Regions from separate parts of the Pseudarthrobacter sp. fls2-241-R2A-168 genome, predicted to be linked through region 2. Evidence: predicted binding sites of a transcription regulator. Region 2 holds the regulator's gene; the other holds the start of a gene.
What was found. Region 2 encodes LexA, which represses DNA repair genes until DNA is damaged. Its sites were predicted from a motif close to TCGAACANNTGTTCGA; they were not measured.
Positions count from the first base shown of each region.

Region 1: a site for LexA is predicted at 3,935-3,950, ahead of QRN11_RS05395 (DUF6504 family protein). Genes of this name have one in related genera too.

Region 1 is NZ_JARVSG010000007.1:34,213-40,438, reverse strand. It holds gene QRN11_RS05400 (DNA polymerase III subunit alpha) at 77-3,565, opposite strand; gene QRN11_RS05395 (DUF6504 family protein) at 3,562-3,897, opposite strand; gene QRN11_RS05390 (hypothetical protein) at 4,106-4,495, shown strand; gene QRN11_RS05385 (chorismate mutase) at 4,513-4,833, opposite strand; gene QRN11_RS05380 (VOC family protein) at 4,853-5,275, shown strand; gene QRN11_RS05375 (SOS response-associated peptidase) at 5,301-6,062, opposite strand; gene QRN11_RS05370 (mycoredoxin) at 6,182-6,226, shown strand, end outside.
Region 2 is NZ_JARVSG010000041.1:26,628-32,853, reverse strand. It holds gene hisH (imidazole glycerol phosphate synthase subunit HisH) at 1-685, opposite strand, end outside; gene hisB (imidazoleglycerol-phosphate dehydratase HisB) at 682-1,302, opposite strand; gene QRN11_RS19600 (histidinol-phosphate transaminase) at 1,363-2,481, opposite strand; gene QRN11_RS19595 (LysM peptidoglycan-binding domain-containing protein) at 2,551-2,907, opposite strand; gene lexA (transcriptional repressor LexA) at 3,288-4,022, shown strand; gene QRN11_RS19585 (ATP-dependent DNA helicase) at 4,103-6,160, opposite strand; gene hflX (GTPase HflX) at 6,153-6,226, opposite strand, start outside.

The DNA.
Region 1 (6,226 bases), on a different contig from region 2:
CATACGGGGACCACAGCCAGCCACCGTCAATGCTATCGGTTCGGCGAAGGGCCGACCAAAGCGGCACACTGCATCCTCACCCGCTAAAACCGGTAATCGCCAGGGTCCTGCTGATCCCGTCCAGGGGATGCGGGACGTCGGCAGGCTGGTCTGCCTGCGTTGGGAAGGGCAAAGTCTCCGTGCGGCTGAGGTCCCAGGCCATGCTTGCACTGATGCTGATACCCCTCGGCCCCGTCCTCCTGGTGGTGCCGCGGATAAGCAGCAACCTTGTTCCGAACAGGAGCAGCCCAGCGTTTTCCTGGGCTTCATGGAAGAAGACCGAATCGACGCAACCGGTGCCGTCGTCAATGCTGATGAAAACCACCCTCCTGCCGCCCCGCATGGGAGGTGTCTGGGTGGCAACACGCACTCCGGCCACCAGCACTTCAGTCCCATTGCGCAGGCCAAGGAGCTTGTCCGCCGTTGTGACGCCCAGCCGTTCCAGGGTGGGGCGGTGGCTTTCCATCAGGTGGCTGCTGACATCAACGGCCATCAGGTCCAGTTCTGCCCGGACATTCTCTACGAGGGTGGGTGCGGGCAATCCGGGTTTTACGTTCCGCAGCTCCACATCGCCCAAGGGAAGGGACAGCTGCCCCTCGACCAGTTCGATGCCCTTCCGCCCGGTGCCTGCATTTTGCAGCCTTTGCAGGTGCTGGACCAGGTCAGCCCGGTTGGCCATTCCGCCTGCCTCCCGGTGGAGGGAATCAAACGCACCCAGCTGGGCCAGCCGTTTGATGCTTGGCTTGCTCAGCCGCGAGCGCGCACGGAGGTCTGCGAGGGAGTCGTAGGGCTGGCCGGCAACTATCCTTTTCAGTTCGGTGCCGGACAGCCCGTAGATCCCGTTCAGGCTCAGCCGGATTCCGAGCTTCCCGGCATCAGGTCCGTGCAGGATGCGCTCCACCCGGTACTCCCCCTTGCTGCGGTTGATGTCCAGCGGAAGGATGGGGATGCCGAGCCTTCTTGCCTCCGCCACGAGAAGCCGCTTGGGGTACATGCCGGGATCGTGCTCCCACAGGCCGGCAAGGAACGCCTCCGGGTGGTGCGCCTTCAGCCAGGCTGACTGGTACGTGGGCACGGCGAAGGCCGCGCCGTGGGCTTTGCAGAAACCGAAGCTGGCAAAGGACTTCAGGGTCTGCCAGACCTTGTCTACGATGTCGGGCGAGAAGTTCTTTTCCCTGGCGTGCTTCCGGAAGTACTCCTCCACCCGGAATTCCCCAACTTCGCTGCTGAGGGCACGGCGGAATTCATCGGCCTTCGCAAGCCCGCACCCGGTCATGACATCGAGAGTGCGCAGGATTTGTTCGTGGAACACCGTCACGCCGTGGGTTTCCTGAAGAACCGGCTTCAGGAGGGGATGCGGATAAACCTCGGGTGCAAACCCGTGCCGGTGCTCCAGGAAGGGCCGCACCATGTCCGATTTCATGGGCCCGGGACGGAACAGGGAAATATCGATGATGAGGTCATTAAACTCCCGTGGCGCCATCTTGCCGATCAGCTCACGCTGCCCGGGGGACTCGATCTGGAAGCAGCCCAGGGTGTGGGTGCTTCGGATGAGTTCAAAGGTTGGCTCATCATCCAAGGGGATGGCGTTCAGGTCGATGTGCCCGTTCTCTGCAATGAAATCAGGCCCGGCCCCGTCCGTTCCGGTGGGATGGCCGCCGGCAGCCACCACTTCCTTTTTGGAGGGATGGATGCGGATGATTTCCCGAACGGCAAAGGCCATGGCGCTTTGCATCCTGACCCCCAGGACGTCGAGCTTGAGCATGCCCATGGGGTCCATGTCGTGCTTGTCGAACTGGCTCATGGGCAGTCCAAGCCCGCTGGGCTGGACAGGGGTGCGGTCCAGCAGGGTGGCATCCCCCAGGATCACCCCGCACGGATGCATGGAGATGTGCCGGGGCAACCGGTCCAGGCGTTCGGTCAGGTCCACCAGCAGGTCAAGCTGCTGGTTGCCATGGGAATCGCGCTGTTCCACCCGGCCGGCAAATTCCCTCAACTCGGGCTTCTCCTGCAGCGCCTCACGGAACTTCGAAGCGGAGAACCGCCACAATTGCTTGGCGATGTCCCCCACGTCCCCCTCATCCATCCCCAGGGCAAGGCCCGCGTCCCGGACGGCACCTCGTGCCCGGTAGCCGTTCTGCATGCTCATCAGCGTGACGCGTTCTTTGCCAAAGCGCTCGAAAATCCGGTGGTACACGTTATGCCGTTCGGCGCTCTCGACGTCGATATCAATATCCGGCAAGGTGGCCCGGTCCTGGGAGAGGAACCGTTCGAAGATGAGATCGTGCTGCAGCGGGTTTACCTGGCTGACGTCTATGAGGTAGTTGACCAGGCTGGAGGCTCCGGAGCCCCTGGCGGCTGCCCGCACCCCCATGTCCTGGATCATCCTCGAAACCTCCGCCACGGTGAGGAAGTAGGAGGAGAACCCCAGGTTCTGGATGATGCCCAGCTCATGCTCAAGACGTTGGAGCATTTCCTTTTCGCTGGGGCCGGCAATTCCGGGGAACCTTCTGCCGATCCCGGCCTGGCAGCGCTGCACCAGTTCCACATGCGGATCCTGGCTGATCCCGATGACCGCCGCTTCCGGCACTACAGGCTGCTTCCATCCCATGTCGGTGACGGGATCGATCCTGCACACATCGGCGAGCGCCTCTGTCTGTGCCATGAGCCTGTTGAGGTCTTCTGCCCCGTAGCCTGCAGCGGAGATGATTTCCTTCCCCAGCTGAAGCATTTGCCGCGCGGATTTCAGCCAGGCCTGGCCGTTGGGTTGCAGCAGTGGTTCCTGGGCCAGTTCCGGAAGGGATTTCAGGGTCCGGGCTGAATCCAGGACGTCTGCGGTTGCCGCTCCGTCCTCCGCGCAATACCGGACCGCATTGGTGAGGATTGCCGGGATGCTGTGTTCTTCGGCGAGTTTGAGCATCCGGACGGCGTGTGCCGTGCTCAGGGGGGATCCCGGGGCGCTGAGCTGGGACACGATCTCGGCCACCACAGTTCCAGCGGGCATGGCGTCCAGCCACTGCTTGAAAAGGGTGCGCGGGCGCAGGTAACGCCGCCCGCCCATGGCCCGGCCGACGTCGGAATCCGGGCCTATCAGCACCATCAGCACGGGTTTAAGGGTTTGGGGATCCAGGGTGCGGGAGGCAAGTTCCGCACGGGTCACGGCAACCGGTACAACTCCCCCGGATTTTCCCGAAGTGCGGGCATGGGCGTCGGATACCAGCCTGCACAGCGCGCGGTAGCCGGCACCGTTGTTGTTGCCGCGGGCGAGCACCACCACACGGCCTGCCAGCTGCGTGCGGTGATCGCCGTCGTCGTCATAGACCGCAAGGTCCACCCCCACGATGGGGTCAATGCCGGCGGCCATACACGCCTTGAGGTGCTTGATGGTCCCGTACAGGCCGTCCCGGTCAGTGCAGGCGAGCGCGGGGGCACCGTCAGCGGCAGCCACTTGCGCCAGTTCCTCTGGCCAGGACACTCCATAATGGGCGCTGAATGCGGTGGAGACGTGAAGGTGCGTGAAGCTCATGCTGTTCTGGGTCGGAGTGCGTCATGGATCCGCAGGATGCGCCAGCGGCCGCTGCGGATATGGCGGGTCAGGTCAAGGGTGAGCGGCTCTCCCTGTTCAGCCAAGCCGGAGCCTGGAGCTGAAGGCAGCACCTGAACCCGCCAGATTTCGTGGTCCACCAGGCCGGGGCCGCTGCCCAGCGGTGCACGGGTTTCTTCTGCCCACCATTGCCTGCGCTCGTACCAGCGCACAGGCTCGGCACAGACCGAATAGGACCGTCCGGCCCAGACAACAGCAACCGGATGGCCCTCAGGGGTGCAGGAGACGTCCACGGATTCGCTGAACAAGCCCATGGCGCCTCCCGGATGCAAAAGTTAGAACAGAAACCCTTCGAATATATATTCGAACAGAACCAGTCTACGCCTCCCTGAAGCCCCCGCATAGACAAAGGACGGGGCGCAGGTCCAGGGGGAAGGGGAATGCCCCGGATGCGTCTTCGGCTTCCATTTCCGTCAGCCTTCAGGGGTGGACGGACCGAACGGCAGGGAGCAGGATTGTGCCATGAGCACCCATGACGCACTCCTCAAGCAGGTCAGCATCAAGGCCCAGGACTCCACCCTTGTGGCAACATTCGATCTGGACGGCAGCATCCCCGGTTCCGGTGCCTACGTGGTGGGGCTTGTGGCTGCCAGTCCGGACTACTCGTCCCAGCGGCGCCTGGGCATCGAGTTCATGAACGGGAAACCAATTTCCTTTTTCTCGTTCAACCATGATCAGAGTTGCGAGGAAAACTACGATCTCTCAGGCGTCAGCCACTCGGGCAGCACCATCACCGGCCACTTCCCCATGGCAGCGATCAATGGCCTCGGCGAGGGGCACGTGATGACCGGCTTCAGTGAGGCTGACGGCCGGGAATTCCAGTCAGGTGTTCCCGTGGAGGAGAACCTGTAACAGCTGGGCCGGGCGGCTCAGCTGTTTTCTTTGTGGACCCGGAGTTCGAGTTCGATGAAACCGGAGATCATGGCCCGGTAGGTGGACTCGACGATGTCCGGGTCGATGTCCTTCTTCTCGGCTGCGGACCGGACGTGTTCAATGATCCGTTCCACCCGCCCCGGAGCGCGCACCTCTGCGTCATCGCCCTTGAGCGTTCCGGCGATCCGGATCAGGCGCTCGCGGCGGGCGATCAGGGTGACAATCTGCTCATCCACTTCGTCCACGGCAATCCGGACGGCAGCGAGCTGTTCCTTGTCGGCCAAAGCGTCTCTATCGTTCCCTTGAATTGTCGCCATCCTCTGACAGTATCGAACCATGCAGCCAAGAGTCGACTTCATTTCCCTGGGGGTCCGCAGCGTTCCGGCGTCCCGCGCGTTCTATGTTGACGGCCTGGGCTGGCCGGTCCACCGTGAGGTTCCGGGGGAAGTGGTGTTCATCCAGGTGAACCGCGGCCTGATGCTGTCGCTCTGGGACGTCCGCCAGATGCAGGCCGATGCCGGCGTCAGTGCCCCCGGTCCCGTCCCCCGCATCACACTGAGCCACAACCTTCCCGGCACTGAGGACGTGGACCGGGTCATGGCAGAAGCCGCGGCGGCGGGCGCCGAAATCATTGCCGAGCCGATTACCCAGCCTTGGGGCGGGTACACCGGCTACTTCGCAGACCCTGACGGCTTCCGCTGGGAAGTGGCGTACAACCCCACTTGGACAGTGGACGACGACGGTACGGTCACCGTTTAACTCCCGTCCCCCGCGGGTGGGGCTGCTAGAAGAGTGCTTCCACCGGGCGGATCAGCTCCGGCCCGTTGTTGCGCACATTCCCCACGTCCTTGCCTACTGAGTCAACGTGCCAATCCGACGCCACATCCTTGACCCCGGACCGGACCAGGTCCACCAGCCCGGCTGCATCGTCCGCCTGCGGGTCCAGCCACGCTTCCATGGTGGATTTGTCCATCGGCAGCGGAACCCGGTCGTGCAGTGCCGTCAGCTTGCCGAACACCGTCTCTTCGCTTCCGGGCGGCGGCGTGTCAGTGGTGAGGATGGACGTGGATAACACCCAGCCGCCCGGCTCCCCCGCCGGCCACGCCGGATCCTTCCACCACTCGTACAGCCCGGCGAAAACCAGGCCGCGGCCCTCTCCCGGATGCACGTAGTAGGGCTGCTTCGACTTCCCGGGTCCCTGCTTCCATTCGTAGTAGCCGTCCGCGGGGACAGCGCACCGGCGTGACCGGACGGCTTTTCGGAAGGCCGGTTTCTCCAGCACGGATTCGCTCCGGGCATTGATCATCCGGGAACCGATGCCGGGGTCCTTCGCCCAGGACGGAACAAGCCCCCACCGCGCCACGTGGAGCTGGCGCACCTGCTTCGGCGCAGGCCCCTCGTCAACCAGCCGCTCCAGGACGATGGGCACGGCATCGGTGGGCGCCACATTCCAGGACGGCGGAAGGTGCACTTCCTCCTCAAGTTCGGCGTCGAACTCAGCCAGCAGGTCCCCTACAGCACGTGCCATCACATAACGTCCACACATGGCTCCAGCATGCCACCGGCCTGATGACCTGTCATGTGAAGCGCCGGGAACCGGGGAATATGGGCCTGCACGCTACCGTTGAAGGTAAGGAACCTCTGATCGACACATAGGAGACACTTATGGACTTCACTCCCGAATCCGGCACCATCACCATGTTCTCCACC
Region 2 (6,226 bases):
TGCGCAGGAGCTGCGCACCGGCGTCGCCGGACTTTTCCGGGTGGAACTGGGTGGCGCAGAGCGGGCCGTTCTCGACGGCGGCGATGAACGGGGCGCCATGCTCGGACCAGGTGACCAGGGGCGGGGCCATCCGCGGCTGGATGATATCGAAGTTCCATTCCTGCACCCCATAGGAGTGCACGAAGTAGAACCGCTCGTTTTCGACGCCGGCAAAGAGCTTTGAGCCCTCCGGCACCTTGACTGTGTTCCAGCCCATGTGGGGAACAACATCTGCGGGAAGGAGTTCCACTTTGCCGGGCCATTCGCCGATGCCTTCGGCTTCGGTGCCGTGTTCCACACCGGCTTCGAACAACACCTGGAGGCCTACGCAGATGCCCAGGACCGGGCGGCCGCCGGCGACGCGGCGGCCGATGAGGCGGATGCCGTCCACAGCCTTGAGCTCACGCATCACGGTTTCAAAAGCGCCGACGCCGGGAACCACCAGGCCGTCAGCGTTCAGGACATCCTCGGGCTTGGAGCTGAGGATTACCTCGGCGCCCGCGCGCTCCAGGGCACGGACTGCAGAGCGAACGTTTCCCGAACCGTAGTCCAGCACCGTGACGGTGGGCTTCCCCTCGGGGGACGGCAGCTTCTGTGAAGCTGCCGGATCGATGATGGCGCCGTCGCGCAGGACCTGGCCGCTCACAGCGCACCCTTGGTGGAGGGAATGCCTTCGACGCGGGGATCGGATTCAACGGCAGCGCGGAGGGCGCGGGCGAAGGCCTTGAACTGGGCTTCGACGATGTGGTGCGGATCCCTGCCGGCGATCACGTTCATGTGGAGGCAGATCCCGGCGTGCAGGGTGATGGCTTCAAAGACGTGGCGTGTCAGCGAGCCGGTGAAGTGCCCGCCGATCAGGTGGTATTCCTGGCCTGCGGGTTCGCCTCCGTGCACCAGGTACGGGCGGCCGGAGACATCGACGACGGCGTGGGCCAGCGCTTCATCCAGGGGCACGGTGGCTTCACCGAAGCGGCGGATTCCCGCTTTGTTGCCCAGGGCGGTGCGCAGTACTTCACCAAAGGTGATGGCAACGTCCTCCACGGTGTGGTGGACGTCGATGTGGGTGTCGCCGGTGGCCTTGACCGTGAGGTCGATGAGCGAGTGCTTGCAGAGCGCGGTGAGCATGTGGTCGTAGAACGGCACCGAGGTGTCGATGTCCGAGATGCCGGTACCGTCGAGGTTGATCTCCACGAGCACGGAGGACTCGCTGGTGGCACGCTCCATGCGCGCCGTCCTGGCCGCAGTGGATCCGATGGAACTCATGGTCAAGTGTCCTTTGGGAAGAAGGAGTGGTTCAGGGCGCCCAGCGCCAATACTTCCAGTCTAGGCGGGAAGCTTCGACTGGCCGGCAAGGATGCTTTCCAGCGACGTGAGGAACGCTGTGGTTTCGGCCTTCGTGCCCGCGGTGACGCGAAGGTGGCCCGGGATCCCGACGTCGCGGATCAGCACGCCTGCCTCGAGCAATTCCTGCCAGACCTGGTGCGGGTTCTCGAGCCCGCCAAAGAAAACGTAGTTGGAGTCCGAGGCGGCGGGCTTCAGGCCCATCCTGGTCAGCTCCACCACGATCCTGTCGCGCTGTTCTTTGATGTCCTCAACGTCCGCCATCAGGGCCTCGCGGTGCTGAAGGGCTGCCAGCGCGGTGGCCTGGGTGATGGCGGACAGGTGGTACGGCAGCCGGACCAGGCGCAGGGCATCGGTGACTTCCGGTGCCGCGGCCATGTAACCGAGGCGGGCCCCCGCCAAGGCGAAGGCCTTGCTCATGGTGCGCGAGACAATCAGCCGTTCGCGGCCTGGCAGGAGGGTGAGAGCGCTGGGCGTTCCGTCATGGGCGAACTCATGGTACGCCTCGTCCACAATGACAATCGTCTGGCTGGCTTCGCCGGCCTCGTACACCGCCTCCACCACGTCGAGCCCAAGGCCGGTTCCGGTGGGGTTGTTTGGAGAGCAAAGGAAAACAATATTGGGTTGCAGTTCCTTGACCTGCAGGGCGGCCGATTCCGCGCTCAGGCCGTAGCCCTCCGCCCGGTCACCCACGATGTATTCGGTGTCCGTGCCGCTGGCCAGCAGCGGGTACATGGAGTACGTGGGCGGGAAGCCCAGTGCCGTGCGGCCGGGTCCACCGAAAGCCTGGAGGATCTGCTGGAGGACCTCGTTGGAGCCGTTGGCCGCCCAGACGTTCGACTCATCCAGCCCGTGCCCCAAGTACTCCGCCAGGGCCTTGCGCAGCTCGGTAAATTCCCGGTCCGGGTAGCGGTTCAGGCCTGCGGCAGCTTCCGTTACTGCGGCGCTGATGGCTGCGCGGACGTCCGCGGGAACGCCATGGGTGTTCTCGTTGACATTGAGGAGGATGGGAACATCCAGCTGGGGCGCACCGTAGGGGGTCAACCCACGAAGGTTGTTGCGGAGGGGAAGCCGGTTCAGGCGCTCTAGCTGGTCATTCACCTGAACAGTTTAGTGCCCGTGCAGGAGACCGGAAAATGTGACGGTGCCCTGTTCGCGCTCAGCGTGCAGCTAGCGCGTGGGCACGTAGAGCTGCTGCCCGGGGTGCACCGCTCCGGCGCTCAGGTTGTTGAGCTGCACGATGTCCGCCACCACGTCCCGCGCATCCCGCTCCGGGTCAACGGTTCCGGCAATGGCCCACAGCGACTGGCCCGGCTGCACGGTGACGGTGACCGTGGGGGTAATGGAAAGGTCTGCGGCGGAATCCGAGGCCTTGGCCGGCGAGTTGAAGAAGCCTGCCAGGGAGAGCAGCAGAGCCGCCAGCAGCACCAGGGGGATGCCGATCAGAACCACCTTCCCGCGGCGGGTGAGCCGCAGCGGCGGCTGGGGCGCAGGACGATCGGACTGCCGGCGGACCGGCTGCGACATCAGTTGATGCACCGAAAGAAGCTGCGGACGTGAACCCTGTGAAGCAGATGTAGCTGACATGAACTGAGCCCTCCTGGACCTGACCGTGCTGCCCGATGTCCTTCCCAGCTGCCCCCGATGCGCCCGGAACTGATCCGGATCTTCGAATGGCTTCAAGCGGAGTAGAACAAATGTTCGAACTTTGCTTTCTCTGTTTTAGCACTTATCAACGAATAATGTCGAGACTCGCTAGAACAAATGTTTGAAAATGCCATGTGGCTGGCCTAGCTTTGAAGACAAGAACAACCACCTCTGAAGTTGATCAGCAGGGTCTGACAATTACGGCGGCTACTCCGGGTCCGGGCCGAAATGCCGGGGCAAACTGAAAGGCATTGGCGAATATGGCAGCAGCAGCCGCCGGGGGCAGGGCAACCTCCCAACCGAAGAAGACCGCCAAGGGCCTGACGCCGCGGCAGAAGAAAATCCTCGAAACCATCCAGCGCTCGGTTAATGACAACGGCTATCCGCCGTCCATGCGGGAAATCGGCGATACCGTGGGCCTGGCCAGCCTCTCCAGCGTCACCCACCAGCTGTCGCAGCTGGAAAAACTCGGCTACCTCCGCCGCGACCCGAAAAGGCCCCGCGCCATGGAGGTGCTGATGCCCCTGACACTTGACGGGAGTGCCCCCAAGCCGGCATCGGAGCCGTCCGCCCTCTTGCCGGGCACCAGCGCGACAGTGACCCAACTTCCCACCGCCATGGACACTGCCATGGTTCCCCTCGTGGGCCGGATCGCCGCCGGCGGTCCTATCCTGGCCGACCAGGTGGTGGAGGATGTCCTGGCGCTCCCCCGGCAGCTGGTGGGCCAGGGGGAACTGTTTATGCTCAAGGTGGCTGGCGATTCGATGGTGGACGCCGCGATCTGCGACGGCGACTGGGTAGTGGTACGCCGCCAGGCGGACGCCGCGAACGGCGATATCGTCGCGGCATTGCTGGACGACGAAGCGACGGTCAAGACCTTCCGCCAGCGTGATGGCCACACGTGGCTGCTGCCGCAGAACACCCAGTACGAACCCATCCTGGGCGACCACGCCACCATCATGGGCAAGGTCGTCTCAGTACTCCGCTCGCTCTAGGCAGCGGCTTCAGCTAAACAGCGATATCAGCCCTTTGCCGGCAGCGCGAAGGCGCTGCCGGCAAAGTGAAGGTGCTGTCGTCAGGCGTTCTCCCCTGCCAGCCGTTCCAGGGCCGCAATCGCCGTCTTCCGGTCCGTGGTTGGCCAGAAGGGCGGCAGGGCCCCGCGAAGGAATCCCGCGTACCGTTCAGTGGCAAGCCTGGAATCCAGCACTGCCACCACGCCTTTGTCCCCGGTGGAGCGGATCAGGCGCCCGGCTCCCTGTGCCAGGCGGATTGCCGCATGGGTGGCCGAGACGGACATAAAGCCGTTGCCGCCGGCCTGCGCCACAGCACGGGACCGCGCAGTCATTAGGGGGTCGTCCGGCCTCGGGAACGGAATCCGGTCGATGACCACCAGCCGGCAGGCCCCGCCAGGAACATCCACGCCCTGCCACAGCGACATGGTGCCGAACAGGCAGGTATCGGGTTCGTCTGCGAACTGCTTCACCAGCGCCGTCATGGTGGAGTCGCCCTGGCAGAGGATGGTCATCCCCAGCTTCGGCCGCAGCGCGTCGGCCGCTTCCTCCGCCGCGCGCCGGGACGAAAACAGGCAGAGCGCACCGCCGTTGGACGCCCGGATGAGTGCTTCGAGTTCGGCCAGTGCCTCCGGGGAAACTCCGCGGCCTGGCTTGGGAAGGTGGCCTGCGACGTAGAGGATGCCCTGTTTGGGGTAGTCGAAGGGCGATCCCACATCAACGCCGGTCCAGCTGGGTGCGCCCTCACCCACGAGGCCCAAGCCGCCCGCTGCGGGCTCAAAGGCCGAGCCGATGGCGAGCGTTGCAGATGTCAGCACCACGGTGTGCCCTTCGAACAGGCCCTCACGCAGCCGCCCGGCTACGGACAACGGAGCAACGTTGATCAGCGCACGAGCCGTTTCATCCGGCTGCGAATATCCCTGTTGCGGATCAAAGGAGCTGGCGCGGGAGAACCACACCACTTCCCTGTTCTCCCGGGCTGCCAGGAGGCGTTCACAAAGTTCCAGGATGAGCATCAAGCGGGAGCGCGCAAGCTGCCGCCCGCCGTCGGCCGTTGTACTGCTGTCCCCCTTGGAATCAGACAACGCGGCCCGGCAGGCCTCACGCAGCTGGTCAACGCAGTCCAGCTGCTCGTCGTTCAGGCCGTTCGGCAGCAGCCCGTTGGGGACGCCAGCCAGAGCCACCTCCAGGTTGGCGGCGGCGGCATTGAGGGCGTCCACGGTAATGGCGGTGTGCTTGCGGGCGCCGGCGGCAGCGGCGTGGACCATGGCCACCGAAAGCTGCCCGGAGACAGCACCCGTCACCCTGTCCTGGAGTTCATGGGCCTCGTCGACCACCACCACGTCGTACTCAGGCAGCACGGCCAGTCCTTCGAAGGCGCTGACCGCGAGCATGGCATGGTTGGTGACCACGACGTCGGCTTCGGCGGCATTCTGGCGGGCCAGTTCGCTGAAGCATTCCGCCGCCATCGGGCATTTCTGCGCTCCCAGGCATTCCATGGACGTGACGCTGACCTGCCGCCAGGCGCGGTCGGTGACGCCGGGCAGGAGCTCATCCCGGTCGCCGGTGGTGGTCTTCTCCGCCCACTCCCGCAGCCGGACCACTTCCTTGCCCAGCTGGGAGGAGGGACCGCCAACGGCGGCCGCAAAGTGCGGGACGCTGGTGTCCTCCCCCAGGGAGAACAACTGGCCCTCGGCGGGCTCCTCGGAGGGAAAACCCCCTTCGAGTTTGTGCAGGCACACGTAGTTGGACCTGCCTTTGACCAGCGCCACCTTGACGGGCCGGTCCAGGGCAGGAGTGATGGTTTTCAGGAGCCTGGGCAAGTCCCTGCCCACGATCTGGGTCTGCAGGGCAAGCGTTGCAGTGGACACCAGGGCGGGCTTGTCGCTTTCCAGGGCATGCGCGATCAGCGGTATCAGGTATGCCAGCGATTTTCCCGTGCCGGTGCCTGCCTGGACGAGGAGGTGGTCGCCTGTTTCGATGGCCCGTGCAACCTGCCTGGCCATCTCGTGCTGGCCGCTGCGGCTTTGCCCGCCCATGCCCGCAACTGCCCGGTCGAGCAGCTCGATCACGAACTGCTCGCCGGGCGTGGTTGTGGCTTCGTCAGCCACGGCCTCAGTCATGGGTGACGAAGGATTCCAGTTCAGCCGCCAGGCCTTCCCGGACTTTGACTACTGCCCGGGTACCGG